Syntrophotalea carbinolica DSM 2380: one gene and its partner. The protein of the gene in region 1 interacts with the protein of each later gene in a pairwise test. Links are inferred from orthologs where the notes say so. Each region holds a gene or a part of one and is shown in the gene's direction. Other genes may lie near its edges.

Region 1 (9,855 bases):
GTGGGCTGCAGCGAAAATGCCCCGGTGTGTGCCATTCAGGATATCGCACGGGATCTGTATGGCGTACAGTTTCACCCCGAAGTCAATCATACGCCTCGCGGCGAACAGCTGCTCGATACCTTCGTTCGGCAGATCTGCGGCTGCACCGGTCAGTGGACACCGGGACAGATTATCGAGGATGCCGTCGTGCGCATCCGCGAACAGGTCGGCAGCGAACGCGTCATCCTGGGGCTGTCCGGTGGGGTTGACTCATCGGTGGCCGCAGCCCTGATCCAACGTGCGATCGGTGATCAGCTGGTCTGCGTATTTGTCGACAACGGTCTGTTGCGTCTCGATGAGGGCGACCAGGTCATGCGTACCTTTGCCCAGAACATGGGGGTTAACGTGATTCGCGTCAATGCCCAGGATCGTTTCATGACGGCGCTCGCCGGTGAAAGCGACCCTGAGCGTAAGCGCAAGATTATCGGCAATCTGTTTGTGGAAATCTTCGAGGAGGAGTCGGCCAATATCGAGGATGCCACCTGGCTTGCCCAGGGGACCATCTATCCCGACGTTATCGAGTCGGCAGGCGCCAAGACCGGTAAGGCTCATAATATCAAGAGCCATCACAATGTCGGCGGTTTGCCCGAACATATGAAACTCAAACTTCTCGAGCCCCTGCGTGAGCTTTTCAAGGATGAGGTGCGAGCCATCGGCGAAGAGCTGGGTTTGCCGCATCCGATGGTCTATCGACACCCGTTCCCGGGCCCCGGTCTCGGGGTGCGCATCCTGGGCGAGGTCAAGCCGGAATACGCCGATATCCTGCGCCGTGCCGATGCCATCTATATCGAGGAACTTTATCGTACCGGCCATTACGACAAAATCAGCCAGGCTTTCGCCGTGTTCCTGCCGGTCAAGAGTGTCGGTGTTATGGGCGACGGCCGCACCTATGAATACGTCATTGCCCTGCGTGCCGTGGAAACCAAGGATTTCATGACCGCCGGCTGGTACCCTCTGCCCTATGCCGACATGGCGCATATCAGCGGGCGTATTATCAATGAAGTCAAAGGTGTCAACCGGGTCGTTTACGACATCTCCAGCAAGCCCCCCGCAACCATCGAGTGGGAATAGCCGTATGGCGGGCCATCAGCCGGGCAGGCCGGGGCGACCGCCCCGCAAGTATAGCCAGGCCGCGCGCCTGCATGACCTGATCCGCATTCTGGAGGTCCGCCACGGCAGCACCGCCGACGAGTTGGCTGAGGAGTGCGGCGTTACCCGCCGCACCATCTACCGTGATTTGCAGGCTATAGAAGATGCCGGTTATCCCCTGATCAAGGAGCCTTCAGGGGATGGCCGGATCCTTTACGGCTTTCTTACCGGTTTTTCCAAAATCCCCCCTATTACCTTTTCCCTGTCCGAATTAATGACCCTTTACCTATGTCGCGGGCAACTCGGCATGCTCGAGGGTACCCCTTTTCTGGATGATCTCGATGCCGTTTTCGGGCGCATCCGGGCCAGCCTGCCACCGCGCAGCGTCGCCCATCTGGAACGTCTCGCACAAGCTGTGACCCCGCGTTTCCAGGGAACCCGCGATTACCGTGGCAAGCGCGAGGTTCTCGAATCGTTGCGGCGGGCTCTGCTGTATCAGTATCGTTGTACTATTCGGTATGCGCCGGCACGTCGCAAGGCCGCCGAGTATCTATGCGATCCCTATACCCTGTTGTTTTTCAAAGAGTCGTTGTATGTGGTTGGCTATGCGCACAACCGCGGTGACCTGCGACGCTTTCTGGTGGATCGTATCGAAAGTGTCCGGGTCGGCGAGGAGCGCTTCGAGATTCCCGAGGATTTCCGCCTGGACGAAGAAGACCGGGAGGCCTTCGGCATGGTCGGCGAAAAACCGCAACCTATCCGGGTACGCTTTTTTTCCGAAGTGTCGCATCTGATTCGGGAACGCCAATGGCACCCCACTCAACAGCTTGAAGAACAGCCGGATGGTTCGCTGATTCTTTCTCTGCAGGCCGGCGGTCACAAGGAGATCCTTGCCTGGCTTTACTCCTTTTTGCCTCATCTCGAGGTGCTCGGCCCCGATACCTTGCGCCACGCCTTTGCGGCGGGGTTGCAGCAGGCTTTAGATGCGACATTGTGACTTGTGACTTAATCTGTCGCAGATGGGGAATATCCTTCCAAGGTAGACACATACTTTTCGGGAGGATAACGACATGCTGGTTTTATCTTTGGGCGAACAATCGGGGGAAACGGTATATCTTGATATCCATCATGCGGAATGGTGCCAGCGCTCGGGGACTCCCCGCTGGGCCCTGTCTGCGCTGCTTGGGGACGGGTGGTATGAAGGCGAGGTGCTGATCGAGTCGGGGGACCAGGTGCAGGTGACCTTTGCCGACGAATGGCTCGGCTGTTCGCGGATCGGCGAGTTTTTCGAGCGGGTCGATCGCGAAAGACTTCTGGCCGCCATCGGTAAAGCTTTGATGGGGCGTGGTCTGGCGGATGTGTCTGAGTTGCAAATTCCGCCCATGCTGTTCTCGTAGGGCCGCAGGCGGTGTAGACGTTGCATTTATGGCGCAGCTGAAGTAAAAAGGGAGGATATTTTTATTTCAGGAGCGTGTTTATGAAGATCATTGTCTTGGCTTCCACCAGCCCTTATCGGATGCAGTTGATGCGGCAACTCGGTCTGCCGTTTCATGTCGCAGCGCCTCAATATCAGGAACAGATCGATCAGGAAATCGCTCCGGAACTGCTGGTTAAACACCAGGCCGCCGGCAAGGCCAAAAGCCTGGCTCAGAAGTATCCCGATGCTCTGATCATCGGCTCGGACCAGGTTTTTGTGGACGCGTCCGGGAGAGTGCTTGGCAAGCCCGACAGCTTGGAGGGGGCGGTGCGCCAGCTTCGCGGCATGGCGGGCAAAAGTCACACCTTTTATACCGGGTTGTCCGTGTATGACAGCAACCGCGACGAGACTCTGACCGGTTTCGCGACCTATCGGGTGACTCTGCGCGCCTTGACGGAGCAGGAGATCCGCTGCTATCTGCAGCGGGAAAATCCTTTGGACTGTGCCGGATCCTTCAAGGTCGAAGGGTTGGGGATAGCTCTCATGCAGCGGCTTGAGGGGGATGATTATACAACGCTCATCGGCTTGCCTTTGATCAAGCTTGTCGATTTTCTCGGTCATTTCGGTGTCCGGGTGCTGGGCGATCAGGCGTGATCTTGACGGTCCGCGGCAGCGGTGCTAAAGTGTCGCGTTTTTATCCTCTCAATCCTGACGTTGTCCCTATAAATTATCACCATTGTTGACATGAGCGCGCTTTTCGATGGGCGTGTCGGCCATTCTTTTTGAGTACAGCCGGCAAGCCTGCCGATAGCGGTCGCTTCGGTTGGATATTGCATGGAAAAAGTGCCTTTTGTACACCTCCACGTTCACACCCAATACAGCCTTCTCGATGGCGCCATTCGCATAGGTGACCTGATCAAACGTGCCGAAGACTGCGGTATGCCGGCCGTCGCCATTACCGATCATGGCAATATGTTCGGTGCCGTCGAATTTTTCAGCAAACTCAAAAAAAGCTCCGTTAAGCCGATTGTCGGTTGCGAAGTCTATGTTGCGCCCGGTTCCCGGTTTGAGAAGAGCAATGTGCGTGGCGGCGACAAAGCCTACCATCTGGTGCTTTTGTGTCAGGATATCGAAGGATACCAGAATCTCTGCCGGATGGTTTCAGCCGGTTACCGCGAAGGTTTTTACTATAAGCCGCGTATCGACTGGGACCTGCTGCGTAAATACAATAAAGGCTTGATTGCGCTGACGGCCTGCCTGGGCGGGGAGCTTCCCTCGCTGTTGATGCAGGGCAAACACGAGCAGGCCGTGGCCCGCGCCCGTGATATGGCCGCCATATTCGATGAGAATCGTCTGTATCTCGAATTGCAGGAGAACTTCATCGCTGAGCAGAAGCCCGTCAATGAGGGTCTTATCGCTATCGGCAAAGAGTTGGGACTGCCCCTGGTTGCCACCAACGATTGTCATTATCTGACCCGCGAGTCCGCTGCCGCCCATGAAGTTTTGCTGTGCGTGCAGACCGGCAAGACCATGGATGATCCGGACCGCTTTCGGTTTTCCAATGACGAGTTCTATCTCAAAACGCCTGAAGAGATGGCCGAACTCTTTCATTATGCACCCGAGGCCCTGGCCAATACCGTTGCGATTGCCGATCGCTGTAACCTGGAACTCGATTTCGATACCTACCATTTTCCCCAGTACGAAAAACCGGCCGAAAAGACCCTCGATCAGGTGCTGGAAGAGGATTCCTGGCGCGGTCTGGAAGAGCGCCTGGCCGAAATCCGCAAGGTTCGTCCCGATTTTTCCGCCGAAGAGGAAAAAGTCTACCACGACCGGTTGGTACGGGAACTCGAATGTATCAACAGCATGGGGTTCCCGGGTTATTTCCTGATCGTGGCCGATTTTATCAACTGGGCCAAGGATAACGGGATCCCCGTCGGTCCCGGTCGCGGCAGTGCCGCCGGTTCGCTGGTAGCTTACGCCATTCGCATCACCGATATCGATCCCATTCCCTATAATCTGCTGTTTGAACGTTTTCTGAACCCCGAGCGCGTCTCGATGCCTGATATCGACGTCGATTTCTGCATCTACGGGCGGGAAGATGTTATCGAATACGTGCGGCAGAAGTACGGCGAGGAAAACGTCGCCCAGATTATCACCTTCGGTACCATGATGGCCAAGGGGGTGATCCGTGATGTGGGGCGGGCCCTCAATATGTCCTACGGCGATGTCGATCGAATCGCCAAGCTCGTACCCACGGTGCTCAATATCACCCTCAAGGAAGCCCTGGAACAGGAACCGCGTCTGCAGGAATTGCAGGACAAGGATCCCCAGGTCAAACAACTTCTCGATATCGCCCTTACGCTGGAAGGTCTGACCCGGCATGCGTCCACCCATGCCGCCGGCGTGGTGGTTACCCCCAAGCCGTTGTCCGAATATCTGCCGTTGTACACCGATCCGAAATCGGGCGGCCAGGTTACCCAGTTCCCCATGAAATACGTGGAGCAGATCGGGCTGGTCAAGTTCGACTTCCTCGGTTTGAAGACGCTGACCGTTATCGCCAACGCGGTACGGCTGATTCATGAGGGCAATGATCCGGAATTTGACCTGAAACTGGTGGGGGACGATGATCCCGATACCTATCGGTTGCTGTCGGCCGGTGAAACCACGGGCGTGTTTCAGCTCGAGTCTTCCGGTATGAAGGAACTGCTGGTCAAGCTCAAACCGAGTTGTTTCGAGGATATTATCGCCGTCTGCGCCCTTTATCGTCCGGGGCCGCTTGGATCGGGCATGGTCGACGATTTCATTCTGCGCAAACACGGCAAAAAGGAGATCACCTACGACTTTCCGCAACTCGAGCCGATTCTGAAAGACACCTATGGCGTTATCGTCTATCAGGAACAGGTCATGCTGATCGCCCAGGTGCTGGCACGCTATTCCCTGGGAGGCGCCGACTTGCTGCGCCGGGCCATGGGTAAGAAAAAACCCGAGGAGATGGCCAAGCAAAAAGAGATTTTCATGTCCGGCGCCCGGGAGAACGAACTCGATGTCAAAAAGGCCGAGGCGGTCTTCGATCTCATGGAAAAATTCGCCGCGTACGGTTTTAACAAATCGCATTCGGCGGCGTATGCCCTGGTCGCTTATCATACGGCGTATCTGAAGACCCATTATCCGGTGGAATTCATGGCTGCTCTGCTGACAGAGGACATGGAAAACACCGAAAAGGTCATCAAGAACATCAACGAAGTACGCTCTATGGGTATCGAGGTGCTGCCTCCGGACATCAATGCTTCGAGCAGTTCCTTCACCGTACACGACAATGCCATACGGTTCGGACTCGGCGCCGTCAAGGGCGTCGGCGGAGCGGCTATCGACGCGATACTCGAGGTTCGCCAGGAGCAGCCCTTCACCACTTTGCACGAATTCTGCGAGCGGGTCGATTTACGCAAGGTCAACAAAAAAGTCGTCGAAGCGTTGATCAAGTGCGGAGCTTTCGATTCTTTGGGCGGTCATCGCGCCCAGTACCTGGTGGTGCTGGAAGAGGCCATGGAAATCGGCCAGAAGGTGCAGCGCGAAAAGGCGGAGGGGCAGGCATCCCTGTTCGGTACCGATGAGATTGTATCTCAGCGGGGCACCAGCTATGGGGTTTTGCCCGAAATGGAGGAATGGTCCGATAAAGTCAAGCTCGGGTTCGAAAAAGAGTCACTGGGGTTCTATATCACCGGCCATCCCCTGGGACGCTATCAGGAGGTCATACGGCGTTTCGCCAATTGTACCACCGCCGACGTTGCTGAACGGGCCGACAAGGAAGAGGTGCGATTGTGCGGCATGGTCAGCGGCATCAAGGATCTGGTGACCAAAAAGGGCGAACGCATGGCTTTTGTGACCCTGGAGGATCTCAGCGGCTTCGTGGAAATGGTGGTATTTCCCGATATCTATCGCGACGCTTCGGACTCTCTGCACAGCGATCAGCCGCTGCTGGTGACCGGGACGGTGGAAGTTGCAGAGGAAACACGCAAACTGATGCCGAAAGAAATCCTGCCTCTGGCGGAGGTCAGCCGCAAGGAAACCAAACGGGTGCACTTCAGGTTTCAGGTTCCGGGGCTCGTCGACGATCAACTGCATCGTCTCAAGGAGATCATAATGCGTCATCGGGGCGCTTGCCCGGTGCTCATGCACCTGGTGATTCCCCATCGCAGCGAGACCGTTCTGCGGTTGCCCGAAAGTCTGAAAATTGCCCCTACCGATGAAATGATGGAAGACACCGAGCGCCTGTTTGGGTACAATGTGATAACTTTCGAATAAAGTAGGCTTTGTATGCCTGTGGCGTATTTGTGTGATCCGAATCGTATGATGCCATGGTTGCAGACAAGGATGTCAGGAGAGGTACATGCAATTTTACCTGGATTTTGAAAAACCCCTGGTTGAACTGGAACAGAAACTGAGCGAATTGCGGGACTATTCCACCGACGAGGTCGATTTTTCCGGTGAAATCCAGCGCCTGGAGAAAAAAGCCGAAAAATTACGGCGTGAAATCTTCTCCAATCTCAACCGCTGGCAGGTGACCCAGTTGGCACGTCATGTCAATCGTCCCTTTACCCTCGATTTCGTTGAACATGTTTTTACGGACTGGTTCGAAGTTCATGGCGATCGCAACTTTCGCGATGATCCGGCGTTGGTTTGCGGATTTGCCCGTTTGGACGGGCAGCCCTGCGCCGTTATAGGTCATCAGAAGGGGCGGGATACCAAGGAGAAGGTTTACCGTAATTTTGGCATGCCCAATCCCGAGGGGTACCGTAAGGCCCTGCGGGTCATGCAGATGGCTGAGCAATTCGGTCTGCCGATTTTTACTTTTGTCGATACGCCGGGGGCGTTTCCCGGAATCGGTGCCGAGGAGCGGGGACAAGCCGAAGCCATCGCCCGCAACCTGCGGGAAATGGCGGCTCTCAAAGTCCCGGTTATCGTAACCGTTACCGGAGAAGGCGGTTCCGGAGGGGCGTTGGCCGTGGCTGTCGGCAATCGTGTGCTGATGATGGAAAATGCCGTGTACTCGGTCATCTCTCCGGAAGGCTGCGCCGCCATTTTGTGGAAGGACGGTGCCAAAGGGCCGGTTGCCGCAGAGGCACTTAAACTGACCGCGGGTGATATCCAGAATCTTGGTTGTGTCATCGATGAAGTGATTCCCGAGCCGCTGGGCGGTGCCCATAGCGATCATAAGGCAGCTGCCGAGCAGGTACGGATTTGCCTCAAGAAACATCTTGACGACCTGAAAGACCTGTCTTCGGATGAACTGCGTGAACAGCGTTATCAAAAGCTGCGCGCCATGACCATGGTTCAGGAATAGTATCTATAAGCCTCGCTTTGCTGTTCGCGGTTTCGGATATCAGGTGGCAGGCGTTTCGAATGACGCTGTCACACTGAAAATGCACATGGAAAAGTGAAGACCAGGGTATTTATGTTGCTACGCATGTTGCAAAGAGCCGGGATTGTCTGCCTGGCAGCTGCCTTGTTATGCGGTTGTGCCGGGCGGTATCGCACCCGGGTGGTCGATACCCCGGCCACGGCAGGACTTAAGGGACACCAGAAGCCCTATACGGTGAACGGGAATCTCTACCAGCCGATGAGCAGCTGCGAGGGATTCGTGCAGGAGGGGCTGGCCAGCTGGTATGGCCCCAAATTCCATGGCAAAAAGACCAGCAACGGCGAGATATACGACATGCACGCCATGACCGCCGCGCACAAGACTTTGCCACTGGGTACCCATGTTCGTGTCGTCAACAAAAATAATGGTCATCAGGAAATTGTACGGATCAATGACCGGGGCCCCTTTGTCGGCAATCGTATTATCGATCTGTCCTACGAGGCGGCAATGCGTCTGCAGGTCGTAGGTCCCGGTACGGCGCCGGTGCGCATTGAAGCCCTTGGTATGGCTGCGGTGGATAACCGGGGTCTGGTAACCTATCGTCCGGCCCCCAGTTACGAAGTGGGCGATTATGCTGTTCAGATCGGCGCATTTACCGTTAACCAAAATGCTCAGCGGCTGGCCGGCAGATACCGGCAGCAACTCGGGCAGGCCCGTGTGCAAAAAGGTTGGGTCAACGGTAAATTGTTTTACAGGGTATGGGTAGGACGTTACCCTTCGTTGTCTGCAGCTTTTGAAGCGAAGGAAGCTTTTGCCCGCTCAGGGTATGGCAACAGCTTTGTGGTGGCCCTCGATTAAGACGCGGTTGACTGCTTCCTTTTGTTCTCCAGCCGTTTGCATTTGCAGTGCAGGATTTTTTGCAATTTATGGATTTTTCAGATTTTGAGAATTCGCCCGCGGGCGAAAAAATAGCGGCCATCGAAAGCATCATTCAGGGCCACCTCGACTTACCCACTCCGCCCAACGTGGTGTTTCGTCTCCTCGAAGTCGTCAGGAATGACGAACATTCCTTTCTGGAAATTGGCAACATCATCAGCAAAGATCCCTCTTTGACGGCCAGAATGATGAAAATCGCCAATTCCTCCCTGTTCGGGTTCGGCGGAAAGATTAAAACCATAGAAAATGCTCTGACGGTTCTCGGCATAAACGTGACCCGGAATATAGCCCTGTCGTTTATGATTATGGACAGCCTGGCGGCACCTGACAGCGATCTGTTCGACATGGACTATTTCTGGAAACGTGCCATTACCGCAGCCGTGGCCGCCGAGATGTTGGCTTCCCATATCCGCGGTTCAGGCGCCGATGCTTTTTTGAGTGGCCTCCTGAAGGATATCGGCGTGCTGGTCATGTACCAGCGGATGGAGATGGAATATAAACAAATCCTTTTGCTGAAAGCTTATGCCGGAAGCGCGAGCTATCCGATCGAAAGGGAGCTTCTCGGTTTCGATCATGGCCAGCTGACCGGCTTGATGCTTAAACAGTGGGGGCTGCCGGAAAATATTTACCGGCCTATCTTTCATCATCATGACGAGGTGCGATACGATTCACCCCATGGGGATCAGGCGGCCATTTTGCAGTTTGCCGACCAGCTGTCCTCTCTTTATCACGGTGCGGCCGACCCGTCGGTTCTGGAGGAGCTGCATCGAACACTTGAGCATCGCTATGCGCTTGACAGCCAGACGATACGGCAGTTGGTCGATTCTCTGGCAGAGAGAACGGTTGAGATCCTGAGTTATTTTGATATCGATCCGGGCGAGATGAAACCCCTGTCGCGTCTATTGCAGGAAGCCAATTACGAGCTCGGGAAGCGCTCGTTGTCCTATGAACAGATGGTGGGGGAACTCAGGCAAACTCAGGAAGAATCCCAACAATGCATCAATAAGCTCCT
Region 2 (8,332 bases), 1.4 Mb from region 1 along the record:
TTGAAACCTTTGTTCTTGGTTCTTCCAACCAATTCGCCAGCGCGGCGGCCACAGCGGTAGCTAATAATCCTGCCACGACCTACAACCCCTTATTTATTTACGGAGGGGTCGGTCTGGGAAAAACCCATCTTGTCAATGCCGTGGGAAATGCCATTCTGAAAAAAAATCCGGAAATGAAGGTGTGTTACTACACTTCCGAAAAATTCATGAATGAGCTGATCAACTCACTCCGCTATGCAAAGATGGATGAGTTTCGCACCAAATTCAGATCTATGGACGTGTTACTGATTGACGACGTTCAATTTATTGCAGGAAAAGAACGTACTCAGGAAGAGTTCTTCCATACCTTTAACGCGTTATACGACTCCCATAAACAGATTGTTGTAACATCCGATAAATTTCCCAAAGAAATACCCGGCCTAGAAGAAAGACTGAGATCACGATTTGAATGGGGATTGATTGCCGATATTCAAGCCCCGGACATGGAAACAAAACAAGCTATTCTTAAAATGAAAGCTGAACAGAACGGTATAGATCTACCCAAGGAAGTAGCTTTATTTTTGGCAAGCGCGGTAAGTAGCAACATTCGTGAACTCGAAGGTTACCTGGTACGTATTGGTGCTTACGCAAGTCTCACAGCTACTCCCATCACCTTAAGTATGGCCCAGGAAGTGCTTAAGGACATTCTGGTGGAAAAACGCCGAGAACTAACCGTTGAAGAGATTCAAAAACTGGTGGCTACTCACTACTCCATCAAAATATCGGATCTTAAGTCAGCCAAGCGCATGAAAGCCTTGGTATTACCGCGCCAGATAGCCATGTATCTTTCCCGTCAGCTGACGTCCTGTTCCTATCCGGAAATCGGAGAACGCTTCGGCGGAAAGGACCATTCCACAATCATTCATGCGATTAAAAAAATTGAAAAAGCCATGGATGAAGATTACCAGCTCCGTTCGGTTATCAACAATTTGAAAAAAGAGCTAAGCATCTAACAAGCGATTTACCGCAGCATAAAGTGTGGACATGAACCACAACAATCCGGTGATAAATCGGCCATTTCGCGGTTATACACAAAATCGGCCATTTCCACCGCATTTTACCCACTTTACCCTGAACAACATAAGGTCTTGATTTAATAGTAATTTTTTCAGTATTCCACATATACACAGGCAACTACTACTACGACTATAAAATCTTTTAAAACCATAATAAAAACCGTTTCCTGTTGACGGGGGGGCAACATGAATTTTTCAATTGAAAAAGAAGTCTTTCTCAAAGGCCTGGCACGAGTACAGGGAATCGTCGAAAAGAAAAACACCATTCCTATCCTTGCCAACGTACTCATCGAGGCCGAAGATGACCACATACGCCTCACTGCCACCGATCTCGAAGTCGGCATGAAGGCTTCCTACCCTGCCAGCGTCACATCGGCAGGTCGTATAACCGTATCCGCCAAAAAACTTTTTGAAATCATCAAGGAACTACCGGAAAAGGAAATATCTTTTACCGCCAAGGAAAATTGTTGGATAGAAATACGCTGCGGTAAATCGCTTTTCAATGTTGTTGGTCTATCAGCCGATGAGTTTCCCTATTTCCCCCAGATCGACAAGGAACAATTTTTCCAGATTCCGGGCGATATCCTTAAACGCCTGATTGAAAAAACCGCTTTTTCCATGTCGACGGATGAGAGTAAATACAACCTTAATGGTATTTACCTTCGTGCAATGGAAGATGAGGGTCGCCAGATATTGCGATTTGTGGCCACGGACGGTCACCGTCTGGCCTTGATGCAAACCCCTCTCGATTGTTCCCATGTGGAACCATTGGCCAAGGGGGTTATTTTCCCTCGCAAGGGTGTGTTGGAATTACGAAAAATCGCCGAAGAGGGAAATGGTGAAGTACTGCTTGGTTTTATGGACAACAATGCGGTTATCAAAAAGTCCCAAACGGTAATCGTTATGCGTCTGGTCGATGGTGATTTTCCCGACTACAACAGAGTTATTCCACTCAATAACGATCTCAAGGCCAACATTCCTCGCGAAGAATTTCTACATGCCTTACGCCGTATGGCCATATTGTCGAGTGAAAAGTCAAAAGGTGTCAAAATCGATTTCCAGGAAAATCAGCTAACTTTATCTTCATCTAATCCGGAATTCGGCGATGCCAGAGAAGATTTTGAAATAGAGTATGCCGAAGGTGATCTGTCGATAGGTTTTAATGCACGTTATCTTATTGATATTCTTGCAAATTTAGACTCCGAAAAGGTCTGTTTGTCCCTTCGGGACCAACTGTCTCCGGGACTGATTACGCCTCTCGATGATAACGACTACCTTGCGGTCATCATGCCAATGAGGCTATAGTACGTCGCGCATTGTGTGGGCTGGTACGGTTTCCCCGCGCAAAGCAAGGCGATTTTCATGATCCTGACACGAATCATTCTGCACAATTATCGTAATATAGAAGCCGCGGAGTTATGCCCGGAGGAAAACTTTAATCTTCTTTGTGGAGATAACGCCCAAGGCAAGACCAACACCCTGGAAGCGATTTATCTTTTAGGTCATTTCAAAAGTTTTCGCCGGGGACGCAACGAAGAACTGATTGGCTCAGCTGACCGACATACCCGGGTTCAGGGAGAATTTCTACGCGATGGTCTGCGCGAAACGGTCAGTATCACCATAACCGGCGATAAAAAAAATATCGAGATCAACGGCAAGCGGCCGCGCCAAAGCAATGAGATGTTCGGCCGTTTTCCATCGGTACTGTTTGCACCGGAAGAGGTTAGTCTGCCCAAAGGTTTTCCGGCGGGACGTCGTGCTTTGCTGGATCGGGCCTTATGTCAGACCAGGCCTTCTTTTCTCGATCACGCACGGGCTTATCAGCGCTGTTTGCGGCAGCGGAACATTCTGTTGAAAAGTGGCGCCGCAGCTCCGATAGTACTGCCTTGGACTGAAGAGTTGATACAGACCGGGGCCATGGTGCGTTTGGCTCGTCGCCGTTATCTCGATCGGCTGTTGCCGTTGTTGCGCGACATTTACCGGGAAATCTGCTCCGGCAGGGAATCTGTCAATCTGGTCTATCCCTCTGAATCCGATAATCTCTCGGATTTAAAGGAGGAATTGCGCAGTAATCTGGAACGGGAACAAAGCCGGGAAACAAAATATGGCATGACCATGGTCGGTCCGCATCGTGATGATCCTGTCTTTATGGTGGATGATCGGGTTTTAGGACTCTACGGTTCGCAGGGCCAGCAACGCTCGTTTATTCTGGCCTTCAAAACCGCTCAGATTATCGATCTGGAAAAAGAGACAGGGTATACGCCGTTGCTTTTACTGGACGACATGACCAGTGAATTGGATCGCAAACGGCAGGATTACTTTTTCCGGTTTTTACACCAAAGACAAGGCCAGGTGTTTATTACCTGCACGGAACTATCTCCGTTACAAAACGCGGGATTCAATCGCATGCGAACTTTTCGAGTCCGAGAGGGAAAACTTTGCGATTACCAATAACTGTTATGAGGATCTTATGACGGATACGAACCAAAGAGAGTACGGGGCCGGAAGCATCAAGGTTCTGGAAGGTCTTTCGGCTGTGCGAAAACGCCCTGCCATGTATATCGGGTCGACCGGTGTCATGGGGTTGCACCATCTGGTTTACGAAGTGGTGGACAATTCCATCGATGAGAGCCTGGCAGGTGTCTGCGATGAAATTTCCGTTATTTTACATCTGGATGGCTCGGTAACAGTGGAGGACAACGGCCGCGGTATTCCCGTCGATATGCACCCGACTCAAAATAAGTCGGCGGCCGAAGTCGTTATGACCGTGCTTCATGCCGGCGGCAAATTCGACAGCGATTCCTACAAGGTTTCCGGGGGTTTGCACGGTGTCGGCGTTTCCGTGGTCAATGCACTGTCGAAAAAGCTGGAATTGGAAATCCGCCGTAACGGACGCATCTACCGCCAGGGGTACGTGCGAGGTGTTCCCGATGCACCTTTACGGGAGGAGGGCGACACCACCAAGCGTGGTACGCGTATTACCTTCTGGCCGGATCCGGAAATATTTGAAATAACGGATTTCTCTTTTGAGACTTTGTCGAAAAGGCTGCGGGAACTGGCTTTTCTGAACGGTGGCGTGCACATTCATATCGTGGATGAGCGCTCGGAAAAACGCCATGATTTCCATTACGAAGGTGGCATTATTTCCTTTGTCAGCTATCTGAACCGGGCCAAGACGCCGCTACATGCCGAACCCATTTTTTTCAGCGGTGAGCGCGAAGGCGTGCAGATCGAAGTCGCATTCCAGTACAACGACGGTTACGACGAAAAAATATTTACCTTCGCCAATAACATCAATACCCACGAGGGCGGTACGCATCTGGTCGGGTTTAAAGCAGCGTTGACCCGTACCATGAACAGCTACGCCACGGCCAATAACCTGCTGAAAAACGTCAAAGCTTCCATATCCGGAGACGATCTGAGGGAAGGGATGGCAGCAGTCATCTCCGTCAAGGTGCCGGACCCCCAGTTTGAAGGCCAAACCAAGACCAAATTGGGCAATTCGGAGATCAAAGGTTATGTCGAAACCCTGATCAATGAAAAACTCGCAACCTTTATGGAAGAAAATCCCAACGTTGCCAAGCGCATTCTGGAAAAGGGGATTGAAGCGGCCAGGGCCCGCGAGGCAGCGCGCAAAGCCCGCGATCTGACCCGGCGCAAGGGGGTCCTGGACAGTTTGGCATTGCCGGGAAAACTCGCCGACTGCCAGGAAAAAGATCCGGCTTTGTGCGAAATCTATCTGGTCGAGGGCGACAGTGCCGGCGGCAGTGCCAAACAGGGACGCGATCGACGTAACCAGGCTATTTTGCCGTTGAAAGGTAAAATTCTCAATGTCGAGAAGGCCCGTTTCGACAAAATGCTTACCTCCAACGAGATTCGCACCCTTATTACCGCCATGGGGACCGGCATCGGTAAGGGCGATTTCGATATCAGCAAGTTACGTTACCATCGTATCATCATCATGACCGATGCCGATGTCGATGGTTCGCATATCCGCACGTTGTTGTTGACCTTCTTTTTCCGTCAGATGCCTGAGTTGATAGAACGCGGCTATCTTTACATCGCACAACCGCCGCTTTATAAAGCCAAACGGGGAAAAAGGGAGTTGTATCTCAAAGACGAGAGCGCCCTTACCGAATATCTGCTCGATGAAGGGGTTGACGGAGTAACTCTCGAGTTGAAGGCAAACGACAAGGTGGTGCGGGGTAAGCAAATTATTCCCACACTGCGGAATATCATCGAATACAACCATATTTTTTCAAAATTAGTCCTCAAAGGTGTGAATAGCGAGGTCCTGAATATTTTTGTGGAAGGCCGCATTCGCAACGGCTTTGAGGATATGGCGGATCTTGCCCCGCTGGTTCAGAGACTGAAGCAGGCCGCTCCGCATGCCGATTTCCAACTGTTCCACGAACCCGACCGGATTTTGTTTACCCTGGGGAACGTTCGTGCTCGTATCGATCGCCAGGTTCTGGAAATTTTGTCTTCCCACGAATATCACCTGTTGTTGCAGGCCTGGGCCAAGATTCAGGAAAGCCATGCCAATGAGCGGGCTGTGATCAGCATGGAGGGGAAAGAGGAATCCGAGGTCAACAATTGCCAGGAATTGCTCGATTTTTTCCAGGCCCGTGCCCGCAAGGGACAGTATATCCAGCGTTACAAAGGTCTCGGCGAGATGAATCCGGATCAGTTATGGGAAACCACCATGGATCCGGAAAAACGCATACTGTTACAGGTCCAGGTTGAAGATGCGGTGGAAGCCAACGAAATATTTACGGTTCTCATGGGAGACCAGGTCGAACCTCGGCGCGAATTCATCGAAAACAACGCCCTCAATGTCTCCAACCTCGATATCTGATAAAAGACCGATGCCGGATGTTGCGCCAGCCAGTCGCACCATCCGGGTTTCCCGCGGAGGATAAGGCATGCTAACGGAACAAAACAAAAAAACCGTCAACATAGAGGACGAGCTGCGCAAATCCTATATGGATTACGCCATGAGCGTCATTATAGGCCGGGCTCTGCCGGATGTGCGGGACGGTCTGAAACCGGTTCATCGACGCGTGTTGTATGCCATGCACGAACTGGGCAATGCTTACAACAAGCCTTATAAGAAATCGGCGCGTGTTGTCGGCGATGTAATCGGTAAGTATCATCCCCATGGCGATTCGGCTGTCTACGATACCATCGTACGTTTGGCACAGGATTTTGCCATGCGTTATCCGCTGGTCGATGGCCAGGGTAACTTCGGCTCGCTTGACGGCGACAGTGCTGCGGCCATGCGTTATACCGAAGTGCGTATGGACAAGCTGGCCCATGAGTTGTTGGCCGATCTGGAAAAAGAAACGGTCGACTTTGGCCCCAACTATGACGATTCGTTGCAGGAACCGCTGGTTTTACCCTGTAAATTTCCTAATTTGCTGGTCAACGGTTCCGAAGGTATCGCTGTCGGCATGGCGACCAAGATTCCGCCGCACAATCTGGGAGAGGTCATCGATGGGCTGGTTGCCATTATCGATGATCCGACGCTCGACGACGAGGATCTGTTCCGCTTGATTCCCGGTCCGGATTTTCCTACGGCCGGTTTTATCCTCGGTCGCGAAGGCATCCGCAAGGCTTATGAAACCGGCCGCGGGATTGTACAGATGCGGGCGCGGGCGTTGGTGGAAAAGGACCGTCGCACCAGTCGGGAGAAAATCGTTGTCACTGAAATTCCCTATCAGGTCAACAAGGCGCGGCTCATAGAAAAAATCGCCGAGTTGGTCAAGTCCCGTAAAATCGAGGGCATATCGGACTTGCGCGATGAATCCGATCGCGAGGGTATCCGCGTTGTCGTCGAGCTGAAGAAGGATGTTATACCGGAAGTCATCCTCAATCAGCTTTACAAGATGACCGCCATGCAGTCGTCTTTTGGCATCATCATGCTGGCGATCGTCAACGGTCAGCCGCGGGTTCTGAGCCTGCGGGCGGTGTTGGAGCATTTCATCGAACACCGCAAAGAGATTGTCACACGGCGCTGTATTTTCGAATTGCGTAAAGCCGAGGAAAAAGCCCATATCCTCGAGGGATTTAAAATCGCCCTGGAAAATCTCGATGAGGTGATTGCAATTATCAAGCAATCGGCCAATCCTCGGGAAGCCAAACAACGTCTGATGGAGCGCTTTGCCCTATCGGAAATCCAGGCCCAGGCGATTCTCGATATGCGTTTGCATCGCCTGACCGGGATGGAACGGGATAAGATCATGGCCGAATACAGGGAAATACTGGCCTTGATCAACCGCCTCAAGGAGATACTGGCCAGCGAAGTGGAAATCCTTAAAATAATCAAGTCGGAATTGTCGGAAATTCGGGAAAAATTCGCTGATCCCCGCCGTACGGAAATAGTGGATCATCGCGGTGATCTTTCCCTCGAAGACCTGATTGTCGACGAGGATATGGTCGTTACCGTATCCCATTCCGGATATATCAAGCGTAATGCCGTGTCGCTGTATCGTTCCCAGCGCCGCGGTGGTAAAGGCGTGACCGGCATGCGGCCCAAGGAAGAGGATTTTGTCGAACAGTTATTCATCGCTTCGACCCATTCGTTCGTGCTGGTGTTTACCGATGCCGGCAAGGTGTATTGGCTCAAAGTGCATGAAATTCCGCAGGGCGGACGGGCGTCGCGCGGCAAGGCTATCGTCAATCTGTTGCAGTTGCAAAGTGGCGAAAACGTGACCAGCATTCTGCCGGTCAGGGAATTCACCGAAGGCCGCTACATTATCTTTGCCACCCAAAACGGCATCGTCAAAAAGACCGACCTCATGGCCTATGCCAACCCCCGGTCCGGCGGTATCATCGCTCTTACCATTGATGAAGGCGATCGCCTGGTTTCGACCAGACTGTCCGATGGCGAGATGGATGTGCTGTTGGCCAGCCAGAACGGCAAAGCCATTCGTTTCCCCGAAAAAGACGCGCGCGCCATGGGCCGTACGTCGCGCGGGGTGCGCGGTATGGCGTTGGAAGGGGACGATCAGGTTATCGGAATGGAGGTTGTTTCCGATACCACGGCCGCTACCCTGGTGACCGTGACGGAACATGGCTACGGCAAGCGCACCAATCTGGATGAATATCGCCAACAAGGCCGCGGTGGCAAGGGAATTATCACCATCAAAACTTCCGAGCGTAACGGTAAGGTTGTCGATATCAAGCTCATAAATGACGACTTCGATCTGATGTTTATCACCGATGGCGGTAAAGTCCTGCGAACCCGCGTGGCCGATCTGTCGGTTATCGGGCGC

What was found.
Region 2: the proteins of dnaE (region 1) and dnaN interact in binary tests that used the Escherichia coli proteins (3 or more experiments, as listed by UniProt). The link is inferred for Syntrophotalea carbinolica DSM 2380 from one-to-one orthologs.

The regions. Positions count from the first base shown.
Region 1 is NC_007498.2:1,427,040-1,436,894, forward strand. The notes cover bases 2,984-7,050. They hold dnaE (DNA polymerase III subunit alpha), read left to right. Parts: upstream 2,984-3,379; coding sequence 3,380-6,850; downstream 6,851-7,050. Other genes in these bases: PCAR_RS06930 (Maf family protein), read left to right, coding at 2,984-3,199; PCAR_RS06945 (acetyl-CoA carboxylase carboxyltransferase subunit alpha), read left to right, coding at 6,936-7,050. Outside these bases: guaA (glutamine-hydrolyzing GMP synthase), read left to right, coding at 1-1,110; PCAR_RS06920 (helix-turn-helix transcriptional regulator), read left to right, coding at 1,115-2,125; PCAR_RS06925 (hypothetical protein), read left to right, coding at 2,199-2,525; more of PCAR_RS06930, read left to right, coding at 2,606-2,983; more of PCAR_RS06945, read left to right, coding at 7,051-7,889; PCAR_RS06950 (septal ring lytic transglycosylase RlpA family protein), read left to right, coding at 8,001-8,765; PCAR_RS06955 (sensor domain-containing diguanylate cyclase), read left to right, coding at 8,834-9,855. UniProt on the Escherichia coli protein: DNA polymerase III is a complex, multichain enzyme responsible for most of the replicative synthesis in bacteria. This DNA polymerase also exhibits 3' to 5' exonuclease activity. The alpha chain is the DNA polymerase catalytic subunit.
Region 2 is NC_007498.2:439-8,770, forward strand. Bases 434-3,300 are described here. They hold dnaN (DNA polymerase III subunit beta), read left to right. Parts: upstream 434-1,241; coding sequence 1,242-2,360; downstream 2,361-3,300. Other genes in these bases: dnaA (chromosomal replication initiator protein DnaA), read left to right, coding at 434-992; recF (DNA replication/repair protein RecF), read left to right, coding at 2,418-3,300. Outside these bases: more of dnaA, read left to right, coding at 1-433; more of recF, read left to right, coding at 3,301-3,509; gyrB (DNA topoisomerase (ATP-hydrolyzing) subunit B), read left to right, coding at 3,526-5,913; gyrA (DNA gyrase subunit A), read left to right, coding at 5,981-8,332. UniProt on the Escherichia coli protein: Confers DNA tethering and processivity to DNA polymerases and other proteins. Acts as a clamp, forming a ring around DNA (a reaction catalyzed by the clamp-loading complex) which diffuses in an ATP-independent manner freely and bidirectionally along dsDNA.